DNA from 4 places in the Streptomyces sp. Edi2 genome. Region 1 is predicted to be linked to each of the others. Evidence: riboswitches for the same ligand, from Rfam matches in the RefSeq annotation. Region 1 holds a riboswitch; each other region holds the start of a gene.
What was found. A riboswitch is a leader RNA that binds a small molecule or an ion and turns the genes downstream of it on or off. The one in region 1 is predicted to bind cyclic di-AMP.
Positions count from the first base shown of each region.

Region 1 (3,721 bases):
CGACGCTGCTGACCCGGCTCCCGGACCTCCGGCTCGCCGTGGAACCGGACGCCTTGCGCTGGCGTGGCGGGCTCATCATGCGCGGACTGCGGTCGCTGCCGGTGGAGTTCCCGCCCGAACGCCCTGACCAGCAACAAGGGCAAAAGTGACAGAGAGTCAGGCGCGTGACCTTCGCGTGATCTGCACTACACCGACTTGTGACTACCCGTGACCCCGGCTACCTTTCCACCGACGATCGACGGGCTTCACCCGATCGGCCGAAGCGGTGATGTGGGGGACCGGTGTGACGGTGCGCCTCGTGCGCGTCGGCCGGGCGGGTACCCGTCGAGCAGCTCGCAGAGCTCGTCGTACAACTCAACCGCCGCGCGAAAGGCATCCGCATGCGTTCCGGGAACGGCCGACATCGTCGACCCCGCCAGGCACCGGCCATCTTTGTCACGGCGGGAGTGACCGGCGCAGGTTTCGCCCTGCCACTGCTCGCCGCGAGTGGCGCCCACGCCGCCGACACCGCGACCTGGGACAAGGTCGCCCAGTGTGAGACCGGTGGCGTCTGGAGCGCGGCTTCGGGCAACAGCTACTACGGCGGGCTGCAGCTCACTCAGGAGATGTGGGACAGCTACGGCGGCTCGGCCTACGCCTCGCGCCCCGACCTCGCCAGTCGCTCCCAGCAGATCGCGGTGGCCGAGTCGATCCTCGACCACCGCGGCCCGGACGTCTGGTCCAGCTGCGCGGTGAGCGCCGGCCTGACCAAGGACGGCCAGGCGCCGGAGGTCGACCCGGGCAGCACCGCCACTCCCTCGCCCGCCCCGTCGGACGACGGCGGCTCCCCGGACCCCTGGGACTCGTCCGGCTCCTCCGACCCGTCCGGCACCCCTGACGCCTCGGACTCCGCCGGGACGCACGACCGGCCCGGCGACGAGCCGTCCGATCCGACGCCGTCGCCCGACGCCTCGGACTCCGCCGGCACGCACGAGCCCGGCGACGGGGCCTCCGACCCGGCGACGCCGGGCGACCGGGCCGACGACCCGTCCACCGGTCCGTCCGCCGATCCGTCCGATGACCCGTCGCAGTCCGGCGAGCCCTCCGACGAGCCCTCCGGTGACCCGTCCGACGGCGGCAGCCGCACGGACACCACCGGTACGCCGCGGGAGACGCCCGCGAAGGGCAAGCACCGTGGCGGTGCGGGCGACGAGGGTGCCGACGGCGGCGGCAGGTCCTCCGGCGGCCGGCACGCCTCGCGTGGTGACGCCGAGCGCACCGGCCCGGCGGCCGACGGCGACTACACCGTGCGCCCCGGTGACACGCTGTCAGCCATCGCCTCGGCCCACCGGTTGTCCGGCGGCTGGACGGCCCTCTACGACCGCAACGAGGACGTCATCGGCTCTGACGCGGACCTGATCAAGCCGGGCCAACTGCTCGACCTCGGGCACTCCGCGGGGTAATTCGCCGCCGTTCGACCGCTTTTGGGAAAGTGAGACAAGGGTCTCGTTGACTCGGATGAACCCCGGTGTGTGCCGCCTCGGCAAACCGGGGTTCACCTGCGGGAATGTGACCCGCTCGTGATCAAAAGCGGTCAACTTGGTTCAGATGGTGGGGTTTGAACCCCAAGCCCATTACTGCTTAACGTCAGGACCGCTCGCCAAAGCGGGCCCTTTGATCACACGCCGAGTCCTGCCGGTGATCGGAGGCACTTGACGCGCAAGCGCCGAAGGCAGGAGCGGGGGAACCAAGGTAAGTGCCGGCCCCGCCCGTGAAAGCGGGTCAACCGGCTTGGGGTGAAGCCGCGTGCGCCACGCGCACACGGCCGGGCGATTCTCACAGCCCGAACCCGACAGCTCACCTCGTAGGCGTCGGTGAGGAAACGAACCAGCCATGCTGATCATCAAGGGCAAGCACCGCCGTCCGTCCAAGGCCGTCCGCGTCGCCACCCTCGCCGGCATCGCCGGCGCTGCCGTGGCCGTCCCGCTGATGGGTGCCACCTCCGCCTCCGCCGCCTCCGTCTCCACCTGGGACAAGGTCGCCCAGTGCGAGTCCGGCGGCAACTGGTCGATCAACACCGGTAACGGCTACTACGGTGGCCTGCAGTTCTCCAACTCCAGCTGGGCCGCCGCCGGTGGCACCAAGTACGCCGCGCGTGCCGACCTGGCCAGCAAGTCCCAGCAGATCGCCGCCGCCGAGAAGCTCCTCGCCATCCAGGGCCCGGGCGCCTGGTCCTGCGCCGGCGCCGGCAACCTGACCTCCGGCGGCCCCGCGGCCGACGTCGACACCTCCGGCTCCGCGCAGACCAAGTCCGCGCCCCAGCAGGACCAGGGCTCCGCGAAGGCCGAGACGAAGAAGGCCCCGGCCGCCCCCGAGCAGCACGCCTCGCGCTCGACCGAGCGCAAGTCCATGGGCCACGGCAACTACACCGTCAAGGCGGGCGACACCCTCGCCAAGATCGCCAAGGCGCACGGCAGCGACTGGAAGTCCGTGTACAAGGCCAACAAGTCGGTCATCGGCGGCAACCCGAACCTGATCTTCCCGGGTCAGAAGCTCAACGTCTGAGCCTCCCCTCACCGGGACCGGGCGGGCTCGAGCGGCGGGCCCCCTTCCTGTGTGAGACCGGCTTCCCTGTGAGACCGCCCCGCCCGGCGCGCCCTTCCCCCGAGCGCGTCGCGGCGGGGCTTTTCTCGTCCGGCGCCGCGCCCGGGCCCGCCGCAGTCGGGGCGGCCGCACGCCGGTGACCGGCACCTTTCCAGGTTTTTCCCCGTTCGGCGAACAATGCCGTAAATGCCCCGCTAATTGGGCTTTTGAGAAGCATTCCGGGCCGTTCCGTCCCACGGAGCGGGCCAAGGGCAGGCTGACGCACCCGGGGCCGTTAGGCTCATGCGCAGAACGCCAGACACCCACGAAGGAGACAACGTGCCGTCGATCGACGTCGTCGTAGCCCGCGAAATTCTCGACTCGCGAGGTAATCCCACGGTCGAGGTCGAGGTCGGCCTCGACGACGGCAGCACCGGCCGTGCCGCCGTGCCGTCCGGCGCCTCCACCGGCGCCTTCGAGGCCATCGAGCTTCGTGACGGCGACCCGAACCGCTACCTGGGCAAGGGCGTGGAGAAGGCCGTCCTGGCCGTCATCGAGCAGATCGGCCCGGAGCTCGTCGGCTACGACGCCACCGAGCAGCGGCTGATCGACCAGGCCATGTTCGACCTGGACGCCACCGACAACAAGGGCTCCCTCGGCGCCAACGCCATCCTCGGCGTCTCCCTCGCCGTCGCGCACGCCGCCTCCGAGGCCAGCGACCTCCCGCTGTTCCGCTACCTCGGCGGCCCGAACGCGCACGTGCTGCCCGTTCCGATGATGAACATCCTGAACGGCGGCTCGCACGCCGACTCCAACGTGGACATCCAGGAGTTCATGATCGCCCCGATCGGCGCGGAGTCCTTCTCCGAGGCGCTGCGCTGGGGCGCCGAGGTCTACCACACCCTCAAGAAGGTCCTGAAGGAGCGCGGCCTGTCCACCGGCCTCGGTGACGAGGGCGGCTTCGCCCCGAACCTGGGCTCCAACCGCGAGGCCCTGGACCTCATCCTGGAGGCCGTCAAGCAGGCCGGTTACGCCCCCGGCCAGGACATCGCGCTCGCGCTGGACGTCGCCGCCTCCGAGTTCTACAAGGACGGCAAGTACCAGTTCGAGGGCAAGGACCGCTCGGCCGCCGAGATGACCGAGTACTACGAGGAGCTGG
Region 1 is NZ_JBEJGX010000003.1:3,546,627-3,550,347, reverse strand. It holds gene ABR737_RS18885 (cytochrome P450 family protein) at 1-149, shown strand, start outside; gene ABR737_RS18880 (transglycosylase family protein) at 447-1,442, shown strand; cyclic di-AMP (ydaO/yuaA leader) riboswitch at 1,694-1,865, shown strand; gene ABR737_RS18875 (transglycosylase family protein) at 1,873-2,544, shown strand; gene eno (phosphopyruvate hydratase) at 2,902-3,721, shown strand, end outside.

Region 2 (3,721 bases), 590 kb from region 1:
GCCGAGCGACAGCGGGGAGACCGAGAGCGAGCCGAGGGACTGACGATTTCGGGGGGTGTGTGTCGCGGTCATGTGTGGTGGCAACGTCCGGGGGAGCGGAGTTATTCCTTCCGCTCCCCCGGACGCCTCCGGCGCCCCGCGACGCCCCCGGACGCCAACTTCCGTCCGGCATACGCCCGTTGGGGCCATGTGTCACACACCGGTGCCGTACCGCACACGCCGGTGGCGCGTCACACGCCGATGCCGTACCGCACACGCCGATGCCGTACCGCGCACGCCGGTGGCGCGTCACACGCCGATGCCCCGCGTCACACGCCGAAGACCATGCGTCACACGTCGATGCCGTGATCGCGCAGCCACGGCATGGGGTCTATCGGATCGCCGGCGTCGGGGCGCACCTCCAGGTGGAGGTGCGGGCCGGTGACATTGCCGGTGGCGCCGACGCGGCCGATGACATCGCCGGTGCTGACCTTGCCGGAGGTCTTCACCATCGAGGACAGATGGCAGAACCAGAGTTCGGTGCCGTCGTCGAGGGTGAGGACGATGCGGTAGCCGTACGAGCCGGCCCAGCCGGCCTGGGTGATGGTGCCGGAGTGCACGGCCTTGACGGGAGTGCCGGTCGGCGCGGCGAAGTCCTGCCCGGTGTGGTCCGCGGCCCAGCGGTCGCCGGCCTGGCCGAAGCTCGCGGTGAGCGTGAACGAGGAGACGGGAGCGATGAAGTTCTTCGCGAGCTTGGCGAGGCGGGCGGCCTCCGCCTTCTGACGGGCCGCTTCTTCGGCCTCGCGCTTGGCCTCCAACTCGGCCGCCTTCTTGGCTGCTGCGGCCTTTTCGGCCGACTTCTGGTGGGCGTCGGCTGCCTTCTCGGCTGTCTGGAAAGCGGCGTGCTCGGCGGCCTCACGGGCCTCCTGCTCGGCGGCGCCCTGCTGCGCGTCGGCCTGCTGGAGGATGCGGCTGCGCAGCGCCTCGCCGACGTCCGCGCCCGAGCCCGTCCGGGTGACCTGGGTGAAGGGCCCGGTGGCGGCCGGAGTGGCCGCCTCGTCCGTTCCGGCTCCCGGGGCCGCGTTGCCGGCCGCGGCGGAGTCCGGGCCCGAGGCCGCATCCGCGTCCGAGTCCGTGCCCGCGTCCGATATGAGGTCACCGACGCCGGGGAGCGACTTGGCGTCCGGCAGCTTGTCGGCGAGGTCGTCGGCCATTCCGCCGACGTCGGGCATCGAGATCGGAACCGGAGGGCGGCCCTCGGCCGTGGCCATTCCGCCGGCACCGACCGCCGCGATGACGCCGACGCCCAGGACCGTGCCACCGCGGGCGAGCCCGCCGCCACGCTGCTTGGCCACCCGGTGCTTGCCGCGGACCGAGCGGACGGAATCCTCGGTGGGATTCCATTCCTCCCACGGTCCGTCGTTGATGTTGTCCGCATCACCGGGGCCCGGGAAGGCGCCTCGGTCATCGAGGTCGTAGGCGGACGGACCCTCGGGGGCAGGCTTGTTGGACGCCACGGGGGCGCTCTCCTTTCCTTCCTTCTCGCCTACCGGGTTAGCTGACGGGTTCGGAGCAGGAAGGTCTCCTACGGGCGCCCGCTGGCGGAGAGCGTCCGATTCACCCCAAGGAAGTGGTTCCCCGGTTCCCTTGGTGCAGTTCGAGGTGCTGGAGGTGCGTGAAAAGCGCGTGCGGGATTCGGCGTCTGCGCACGGTGCCGCCTCTTGCGACGGCTGGGACGACCGCGCTGCGTTATCGGACAGTAATAGAGAACGCAGGCGAATTCCAAGCCTTCCCGGGATTTCGTAGCGGCTTCGCGGGAGCTCTGGTGGGGACTTTTTCGGCCAGCACGGCCACAAACCGGGCGAGTTGACCGCCCACCCCTAAACGATCTCGCGGCGATTGTGCACCAGTTGTTATGCGGAGGGGTGCCCCTCGGTTACGGAACGTGAGAGCAGTAACGTCGGATCATGGCCGTCAACGTCGGGAACACCGGAAACACCCGTCACGTCGCGCGCGCCGTTGCCGGCACCTGGGGGCTGGCGGAGCGGTACCGGGAGTTCTCCTGGCGTCAGGCGCGGGGGCGGTCCGCGGCGCACGAGGAGCTGAGCGCGCGGATCAGCCAGGATCCGGAGCTCTGCGATCTGCTGTCGGGGTCGCTGCCGGCCGGCGGCGCACAGCAGCCGGAGCTCGTGCTCGCCGCCGTCCGCTATCTCGACGGCCCGCACGCCGAACTGGGGCCGCGCGGCGAAACGGCGTACGGCCGCTGGCGCGAGTGGACGGTACGGCACTGGAACGAGGTGCGTGCGGTGATCATGCAGCGCTCGTCCCGGACCGATGAACCGGCCCACTGCGCGACGCTGCTGCCGCTGCTCGCCCGCCTGCCGCAGCCGCTGGCGCTGCTGGAGGTCGGCACGTCGGCGGGGCTGTGTCTGCATCCCGACCGCTATCGCTACCGCTACCTGTGCCGGTACGAGGACGACGGGGGACGCGGCACCCGTCTCCCCGAGGCAGCGCCGGAGGCAGCGCCAGAGGCAGCGCCAGAGGCAGAGGCAGTGGCAGAGGCGGGCGCGCCGGAGAGTCCGCTGGTGCTGGAGTGCCGCACGGGGTGGACGGCCGACGAGCTGCCCGGCCGGGACCGGATGCCTCGGATCGTCTGGCGGGCCGGTATCGGTCTCGACCCGCTCGACCCGGCCGCCGAACCGGACGATCTGCGCTGGCTGCAGGCGCTCGTATGGCCGGGCGACGGGGAGCGCGCCGCACGGCTGTCCGCGGCCGTCGAGGCGGTGCGGCCGGCGCCGCGGCCACGGATGGTGCGCGGCGATCTGCTCCACGAGCTGCCCGCGCTCGCCGCCGAGGCGCCGCCCGAGGCCACGCTGGTCATCTTCCACAGCGCCGCGCTGGCCGGCCTCGCGCCCGCTCGCCGCGAGGAGTTCGCGTATCTCGTACGGTCGCTGCTGCGCGGACGGCCCGGCGGCGGGCACTGGGTCTCCCACGAGCACCCCTCCGTCCTGCCCTGGATCCCCGCGCCGGCGCGCCGTTCGCCGCACCCGGACGACGCGCGGCTGCTGACCCTCGCCCTGGACGAGCGCCCGGTCGCGCTCACCGGCCCGCACGGTGAGAGCCTGCACCGGCTCCCGGGGACGGAGGGCGTGGCGTAGGGCCTGCCGTAGCAGCGGCCGTAGCAACGGCCGTACTAGCCGGCCGGTAGCAGCTGCTCCACGGCCTGCCGCAGGGCATGGCGAGCCGTGCCGGGGCTACGCCGCCTCATGTCCTCATCGGCCGCTGCACCGCCAACAGGGCCATATCGTCGGCCGGTGCGCCGCCCGTATGCCGTGCGACATCCTCGACGAGCGTGTCCAGGAGGGCGTCCGGGCCCGGGAAACGACGGCCGCGCAGCCTGCTCGCCGGCTGGTAGAAGCGGCCCAGCAGGTCCCTGGCCTCGGTCACCCCGTCGGTGAAGAAGAGCAGCAGGGCGCCGGCGGGGAAGAACGTTTCGTCCGACCGGTCCGGCCAGCTCGCCACCTCGCTCATGCCGAGCGGCAGCGCCGGCACCGCGGGCACCAGCTCACGCAGCCCGCCGTCCACGGTGAGCAGCAGCGGGGACGGATGGCCGCGGTTGAGCACGCGCAGCACGGACTGCCCGTTGGCGGGGATCTCGGCGAGGACGGCAGTGGTGAACCCCTCGAACTGGTCGAGCCCCGCGCGCCGTCCGCCCTCGCGTTGCAGCGCCCGCTCCAGCCGG
Region 2 is NZ_JBEJGX010000003.1:4,141,246-4,144,966, forward strand. It holds gene ABR737_RS21555 (aldo/keto reductase) at 1-72, opposite strand, end outside; gene ABR737_RS21560 (M23 family metallopeptidase) at 330-1,496, opposite strand; cyclic di-AMP (ydaO/yuaA leader) riboswitch at 1,508-1,654, opposite strand; gene ABR737_RS21565 (DUF2332 family protein) at 1,947-3,137, shown strand; gene ABR737_RS21570 (PP2C family protein-serine/threonine phosphatase) at 3,244-3,721, opposite strand, start outside.
Region 2: another riboswitch for cyclic di-AMP. It lies ahead of ABR737_RS21560 (M23 family metallopeptidase); the one in region 1 lies ahead of ABR737_RS18875 (transglycosylase family protein).

Region 3 (3,721 bases), 3.4 Mb from region 1:
CTGGGCGGCGGCGAGTCCTCCCGCCTGTACAACCGGCTGGTGCGCCGCGACCGCAGCGCCGTGGCGGCCGGCTTCGGCCTGCTGCGGCTGGCCGGCGCACCCTCGCTGGGCTGGCTGGACGTGAAGACGTCCGGCGGCGTGGAGGTCCCCGGCATCGAGCGCGCGGTCGACGAGGAGCTGGCCCGCTTCGCCGCTGAGGGACCGACCCCGGAGGAGATGGAGCGGGCACAGGCCCAGCTGGAGCGCGAATGGCTGGACCGGCTGGCCACGGTCAGCGGCCGCGCCGACGAACTGTGCCGCTTCGCTGTCCTGTTCGGCGACCCGCAGCTGGCGCTGACCGCCGTGCAGCGCGTTCTGGACATCACTCCCGAGGAGGTGCAGGCGGTCGCCAAGGCCCGGCTGCGCCCCGACAACCGCGCGGTGCTCGTCTACGAGCCCACCGAGCCGACCGACGCCGCCGACACCGAGGAAGGGGAGGCGGACCAGTGAGCGACGCCACCACCCACGCCGATTCCCCCGTGAGCAGCATGGACTTTCACCCGCAGCCCCAGGGCGGCGCGCCCAGGCCGTGGGCCTTCCCGGCCCCCGACCGCAGCCAACTGCCCAACGGGCTCACCCTCCTGACCAGCCACCGCCCCGGCCAGCAGGTCGTCGCCGTAGAGATCAACCTCGTCGCCCCGCTGGAGGCAGAGCCCGAGGGCCTGGACGGCGTCGCCACGATCATGGCGCGCGCCCTGTCCGAGGGCACCGACAAGCACGACGCGGAGGAGTTCGCCGCCGAGCTGGAGCGCTGCGGCGCCACCCTGGACGCGCACGCCGACCACCCCGGTGTACGGGTCTCCCTCGAGGTGCCGGCGTCCCGGCTGCCGCGTGCACTCGTCCTGCTCGCCGACGCGCTGCGTACGCCCGCCTTCCCGGAGAGCGAGGTCGAGCGGCTGGTGCGCAACCGTCTCGACGAGATCCCGCACGAGCTCGCCAACCCGGCCCGGCGCGCGGCGATGGCGCTGTCCAAGGAACTGTTCCCGGCCACATCCCGTATGTCACGGCCGCGCCAGGGCACCGAGGAGACCGTCGGACGCGTCGATGCCGCGGCCGTCCGCGCCTTCTACGACGCCCATGTACGGCCCGCCACGGCCACCGCCGTCATCGTCGGTGACTTCACCGGGGTCGACCTGGACGCCGTGCTCGCCGAGACGCTCGGTGCGTGGAGCGGCTCGTCGGCCGAGCCGCTGAAGGCCTCGCCGATCGTCGGCGATGACACCGGCCGCGTGGTGATCGTGGACCGCCCCGGCGCCGTCCAGACGCAGCTGCTCATCGGGCGTATCGGCGCCGACCGGCACGACCGGGTGTGGCCCGCGCAGGTCCTCGGCACGTACTGCCTGGGCGGCACCCTCACCTCCCGTCTGGACCGTGTGCTGCGCGAGGAGAAGGGCTACACCTACGGGGTGCGTGCCTTCGGGCAGGTGCTTCGTTCCACCGCTCCCACGTCCCCCGAGGGGGCCACGGGTGCCTCGCTGCTCGCCATCAGCGGGTCGGTGGACACCGCCTCCACCGTCCCGGCGCTCGACGACCTGTGGAACGTGCTGCGCACCCTCGCGGCAGAGGGGCTGACGGACGACGAGCGGGATGTCGCCGTACAGAACCTCGTCGGGGTCGCGCCGCTGAAGTACGAGACCGCGGCAGCCGTTGCCGGCACCCTCGCCGACCAGGTGGAGCAGCACCTGCCGGACGACTTCCAGGCGCAGCTGTACGTCCGCCTCGCGGAGACCGGCACGGTCGAGGCGACCGCGGCGGCCGTGAACGCCTTCCCCGTGGACCGGCTGGTGACGGTCCTGGTGGGCGATGCGGCGCAGATCGCCGAGCCCGTCAAGGCGCTGGGCATCGGTGAGGTGACAGTCGTCGGCGGCTAGTACCGCCGTGTGACGGAAGGTCACATATCGACAAAGCAACTCCCGTGGCGATGGTCTGCCACGGGAGTTGCTGTATGTCCGGTTTATTGCGGCCGGTGCCTCGGTTCTTGTGGCATCCCGCACAAAAAAGCGGATCTGTTTGCCGATTGAAAGTTGCCCCGTTTAGCGTCGGTCCGGCTGTTCGTCACAAGTCCGCCACAACCGTGGCACCGGACAGTCATCGCCGAATCCCCGTACGGCGCGAGCCAGGGGAACCGGGGACCCAGAGTCCCTTGGGGTGAATCGGACTCCCCTCCGGAGGAGCCCGTAGGAGACCTTCCTGCTCCGAACCCGTCAGCTAACCCGGTAGGCGAGAAGGAGGGAAAGGACAAGCCAGTACATGGCGTTCATCCGTGCCACCGGGAAGCACCGTCGTACGAGCCGCCCCGTGCGGACGACCCGCCACATCGCCGGCATAGCCACCCTCGCGGCCGGCGGCGTGGTCGCCTCCGTGGCCTCGCCGGCGCTGGCGGCCACGGACGAGGCCCGCACCCAGGACACCGGTCTGCAGCACGCCGTCGTGCTCGGTGACGAGCTCGCCAACCACGTCGCGGCCCAGGCCGACGCGCAGCAGGCCGAAGCGGAGACCGCGGCGGCGAAGGCGAAGGCCGAGGCCGTGGCCAAGAAGCAGGCCGAGGAGGCCAAGCGGCGCGTCGAGGCCGCCCGCAAGGCCAAGGAGCGCGCCGCCCGCGAGGCGGAGCGCAAGCGCCTCAACACCTTCGTCGCCCCCGTGGCCGACTCCTACGTGTCCACCTCGTACAAGGCCTCCAGCGGCCTGTGGTCCTCGGGCAGCCACACCGGCATCGACTTTCACGCCGCCTCCGGCACCTCCGTCCACGCCGTCGGCACGGGCACCGTCGTCGAGGCCGGCTGGGGCGGCTCGTACGGCAACAACATCGTGATCAAGATGAACGACGGTACGTACACCCAGTACGGTCACCTGTCGTCGCTCGGCGTCTCGGTCGGCCAGCACGTCACCCCGGGCCAGCAGATCGGCCTCTCCGGCGCCACCGGCAACGCCACCGGCCCGCACCTCCACTTCGAGGCCCGTACCGGCGCCGACTACGGCTCGGACATCGACCCGGTCGCGTACCTGCACTCGCACGGCGTCAACGTCTGACCTTCCGCCTCGCCTGAGCGCGCTCCTCACCGGGCCGCGCGGCACCGGACCGAGCATCCGCCGAAGCCCCGGCCCCACGGCCGGGGCTTCGGCGTATCCGGCGCCGCGGTCGGTGTGCAGAGGGATACGCCGTCCCCCTCCCGGCCAACTTCCGGCCAAAAAATTTCCATGAATAAGCGGAGCCCGCCGAAAAGGCGTTCCCGTCGAATAGAGTCACGGAAAAGTCGCCGACCGGCGGCGTTTCCAGGGGATTACGGCGGAGGCACGGAAGATGCGAGGCCATATTTCCGCTCATGCGGTGTGCACGGCGATTCGCGATGACATTGTCTCCGGTGCGCTGGCGCCGGGGAGCCGGCTGATCGAAGAGATCCTTGCGGCCCGGTACGGCGTCTCCCGGGTGCCGGTCCGTGAAGCGCTGCGAACCCTGCAGTCCGAAGGGTTTGTCACCACCCGCCACCACGCGGGCGCCTGCGTCGCCGAGCCCACCGAGCAGGATGCCGCCGATCTCCTCGACGTCCGCGCCCTGTTGGAGCCGCTGGGGGCCGCCCGCGCGGCCGTCCGCCGTAGCCCGGCTCACCTCAAGGTGCTCCGCGGCCTGGTACGGCTCGGCCGTGAGCGGGCGCGTCACGGCAGCCCGGCGGATCTGCGCCAA
Region 3 is NZ_JBEJGX010000003.1:6,955,990-6,959,710, forward strand. It holds gene ABR737_RS33995 (M16 family metallopeptidase) at 1-489, shown strand, start outside; gene ABR737_RS34000 (M16 family metallopeptidase) at 528-1,910, shown strand; cyclic di-AMP (ydaO/yuaA leader) riboswitch at 2,122-2,277, shown strand; gene ABR737_RS34005 (M23 family metallopeptidase) at 2,290-3,069, shown strand; gene ABR737_RS34010 (GntR family transcriptional regulator) at 3,341-3,721, shown strand, end outside.
Region 3: another riboswitch for cyclic di-AMP. It lies ahead of ABR737_RS34005 (M23 family metallopeptidase); the one in region 1 lies ahead of ABR737_RS18875 (transglycosylase family protein).

Region 4 (3,721 bases), 2.0 Mb from region 1:
GTTTCGTGCCGGCGATGCTGCACGGCGCGCTGACGATGCTGGTCACCGGCATCGTGCTGGTCGGCCTCAACCAGGCCGAGGGCCACAGCCTCAACACCATCAAGCTCGGCATCAAGATGGCCGTTCTGGTGGTCATCCTGGCGCTGGTCTACGTCAAGCGGGACGACGAGAAGATCGCCCCGCCGCTCTTCGGCGCGGTCGGTGCGCTGACGGTGGCCAACATCTTCATCGCCGTGCTCTGGACCTGAGCGGAACGGCGGACGCCCCGCGAGCCGGGCTCGGGGCGCAGGCCAGGGCGGCGGCACCCCGTGGCAGGGCTCCGGCCGCCGGCCACAGCGACGTGCCCCCGCGAGCAGGGCTCCGGGCGCCGACGCACAGGCCCCTCAACGGCACACCGCGCGGTCGTCGCACTCCTCAGAGGGGAGGCGACGGCCGCGCGGTGGCGTGTGGGGGGTGGCCGTGGGGGGTGGCCATGGGGGGTGGTCTGGCGGGGAAGCGAAGGCCGGGCCTCAGCCCGGGCGGACGCTCCCGTAGATCGGCATGTAGTAGATCGACTCCTCCCGGACATTGGCGCCCGGGTGCGGGGCGTGGATCATCTTGCCGCCGCCTATGTACATGCCGACATGGCTGATGTCGTCATAGAAGAAGACCAGGTCACCGGGCTTGAGGTCCTTGGTGGCGACCCGCTGGCCGGTCTTGACCTGGTCCCAGGTGGTCCGCGGCAGCTTGACGCCGGCCGCCTTCCACGCCGCCTGGGTCAGTCCCGAGCAGTCGTACGAGCTGGGCCCGGTCGCGCCCCACACATACGGCTTGCCCATCTGGGAGCGGGCGAAGGCGAGCGCCTTCTCGGCCTGGGCGGAGGACGAACCCCCGGTCGAGCCGCCGTTGTCGGAGCCGCCGCCGGTCTGGCCGCCGGACGGGCCGCCCCCGTCGTGCTGCTGCCGGCGCTCGCGCTCCTGCTGCTTGCGGGCCGCCTCCTCGGCCTTGCGCTTGGCCGCCGCCTCCTTCTGGCGTTCCAGTTCCGCCAGCCGCGCCTTCTCTTGGGCGGTCAGCCGGGACAGCAGCTGCCGGGCCTCGGTCAGCTTCTGCTGGACGGACTGCTTGGACTCCTTGAGCGAGGCCTGCGACGTCTGCAGCCGCTCCAGGTCGCGGGTCGCCTCCGCCCGCTGCCGGGCGGCCGCGGCCTGCTGCTCCTGGTAGTCGGAGACGGCCTCCTTCTGGCGCCCGGTCAGCCGCTCCATGAGGTGGCTGCGGTCGAAGAACTGCTGCGGGTCCTTGGCGAGCATCAGCTGCGCCGTCGGGTTCATGCCGCCGGTGCGGTACTGCGCCGCGGCGAAGGTGCCCAGCCGGCGCCGGGCCTCGTTCATCTTCTCGGCCCTCTTGGCGGCGGCGTCGAGCAGGCCGTCGACGCGGTCCCGCTGGCCGTCGGCGTGCTCCTTGGCGGCGTTGTACTTCTGGGTGGCCACCTCGGCCTGGTGGTAGAGGCCGTCGACCTTCTGTTTGACCTCTTCGATGCTGGGTTTGGGCGCCCGGGGGGCCGCGTCGGCGGACTGCGAGAGCAGCGTGGCCGAGGCGAGGGCGGCGGTGGTGAGCCCGACCGCCGTACGCCGTCCTCCGGGCGAGGTGAGAATGCTGGTGCGCGGCTTGCGATGCGACGCCAAGGCCGGCGACTCCTTCCGTGGACCGCCTACCGGGTTAGCTGTCGGGTTCGGGCGGTGTCGCTGACGGAAGGCTTGCCCTACGGTCCGGATCTCCGCTGGCGACGGCTGTCCGGATCGATTCACCCCGGTGGTGCTGGTGGGTCCCCGGCTCCGGGTGCCCGAAGGCAGGGCCGGACTCGGCGTGGGCGGCCCGTGCGGACGCTGTCGTCCACGGGGAGGCGGGCTGCCTGAGCGAGGACGTTAGCCAACTCGTGTGGCTCCTGTGAAGGCTGATGTTCGATATGCCCGAAACCTTTTTGTGACCTGAACGCGATGCGGGGGTTGTCATGGCAGATGTCGGATTCGGGTAGACGAGCCGCCGACCGGTTTGCGAGCGCCCCGGACGCCTGACCTGCCGCGGTGCCACCGCCCGCGGCGAAAGCGGGCCGCAATCGGCTACTGGGCCGCGGGCTGTCAGTGCGGCCGCCTAGACTCGGTGGGCGATGAGCAGCCTCTTTGACGACAGCTTCCTGGCGGACCTCGGCCACAAGGGCGAGGAGGAACCCCCTCCGCCCCCCGAGGACGAGCACGGCCCGGCCCCCGAGGAGATCCCTGCCGACCTCTTCGGCGGGAGGTTCGACGCGCCCCCGCCCAGAGAGGCGTATTACCGCGACGGTGCCGCCCGCCCCGCCCTCGACCCGGCGACGCTGCTGGAAGGGCTCAACGACGAGCAGAAGGCCGCCGTGGTGCACACGGGCGGCCCGCTGCTGATCGTCGCCGGTGCCGGCTCCGGCAAGACCCGGGTGCTCACCCACCGCATCGCTCATCTGCTCGCCGAGCGCCATGTCCACCCCGGCCAGATCCTCGCGATCACGTTCACGAACAAGGCCGCCGGCGAGATGAAGGAGCGCGTCGAGGAGCTGGTCGGCCCGCGCGCCAACGCCATGTGGGTCTCCACCTTCCACAGCGCCTGCGTCCGCATCCTGCGCCGCGAGTCCAAGCAGTTGGGCTTCACCTCCTCCTTCTCCATCTACGACGCCGCCGACTCCAAGCGCCTGATGGCCCTGGTCTGCCGCGATCTGGACCTGGACCCCAAGCGCTACCCGCCCAAGTCCTTCAGCGCGAAGATCTCCAACCTCAAGAACGAGCTCATCGACGAGGAGACCTTCGCGGGGACGGCCGCCGACGGATTTGAGAAGACGCTGGCCGAGGCGTATGCGATGTACCAGGCGCGGCTGCGCGAGGCCAACGCCCTGGACTTCGACGACATCATCATGACGACGGTCAATCTGCTCCAGGCCTTCCCGGACGTCGCCGAGCACTACCGCCGGCGCTTCCGCCATGTCCTCGTCGACGAGTACCAGGACACCAACCACGCCCAGTACACCCTCGTGCGTGAACTGGTCGGCCCCGGCACGGCCGAGATGCCCGCGGCCGAGCTGTGCGTCGTCGGTGACGCCGACCAGTCGATCTACGCCTTCCGCGGCGCCACGATCCGCAACATCCTCCAGTTCGAGGAGGACTACCCGGACGCGACCACGATCCTGCTGGAGCAGAACTACCGCTCCTCGCAGACCATCCTGTCCGCCGCCAACGCCGTCATCGAGCGCAATGAGAACCGCCGCCCCAAGAACCTCTGGACCGACGCCGGCGCCGGCCCCAAGATCACCGGCTATGTCGCCGACACCGAGCACGACGAGGCGCAGTTCGTCGCCGACGAGATCGACCGGCTGACCGACGCCGGTGACGCCAAGGCCGCCGAGGTCGCGGTCTTCTACCGCACCAACGCCCAGTCCCGCGTCTTCGAAGAGATCTTCATCCGGGTCGGACTGCCCTACAAGGTCGTCGGCGGGGTGCGCTTCTACGAGCGCAAGGAGGTCCGCGATGTCCTCGCCTATCTGCGGGTGCTCAGCAACCCCGAGGACACCGTCCCGCTCCGCCGCATCCTGAACGTCCCCAAGCGCGGCATCGGCGACCGCGCCGAGGCGATGATCGACGCCCTGTCGCTGCGCGAGAAGATCACCTTCCCGCAGGCGCTGCGCCGGGTCGACGAGGCGTACGGCATGGCGGCCCGGTCCGCC
Region 4 is NZ_JBEJGX010000003.1:5,573,279-5,576,999, forward strand. It holds gene ABR737_RS27975 (hypothetical protein) at 1-248, shown strand, start outside; gene ABR737_RS27980 (C40 family peptidase) at 510-1,661, opposite strand; cyclic di-AMP (ydaO/yuaA leader) riboswitch at 1,670-1,853, opposite strand; gene pcrA (DNA helicase PcrA) at 2,144-3,721, shown strand, end outside.
Region 4: another riboswitch for cyclic di-AMP. It lies ahead of ABR737_RS27980 (C40 family peptidase); the one in region 1 lies ahead of ABR737_RS18875 (transglycosylase family protein).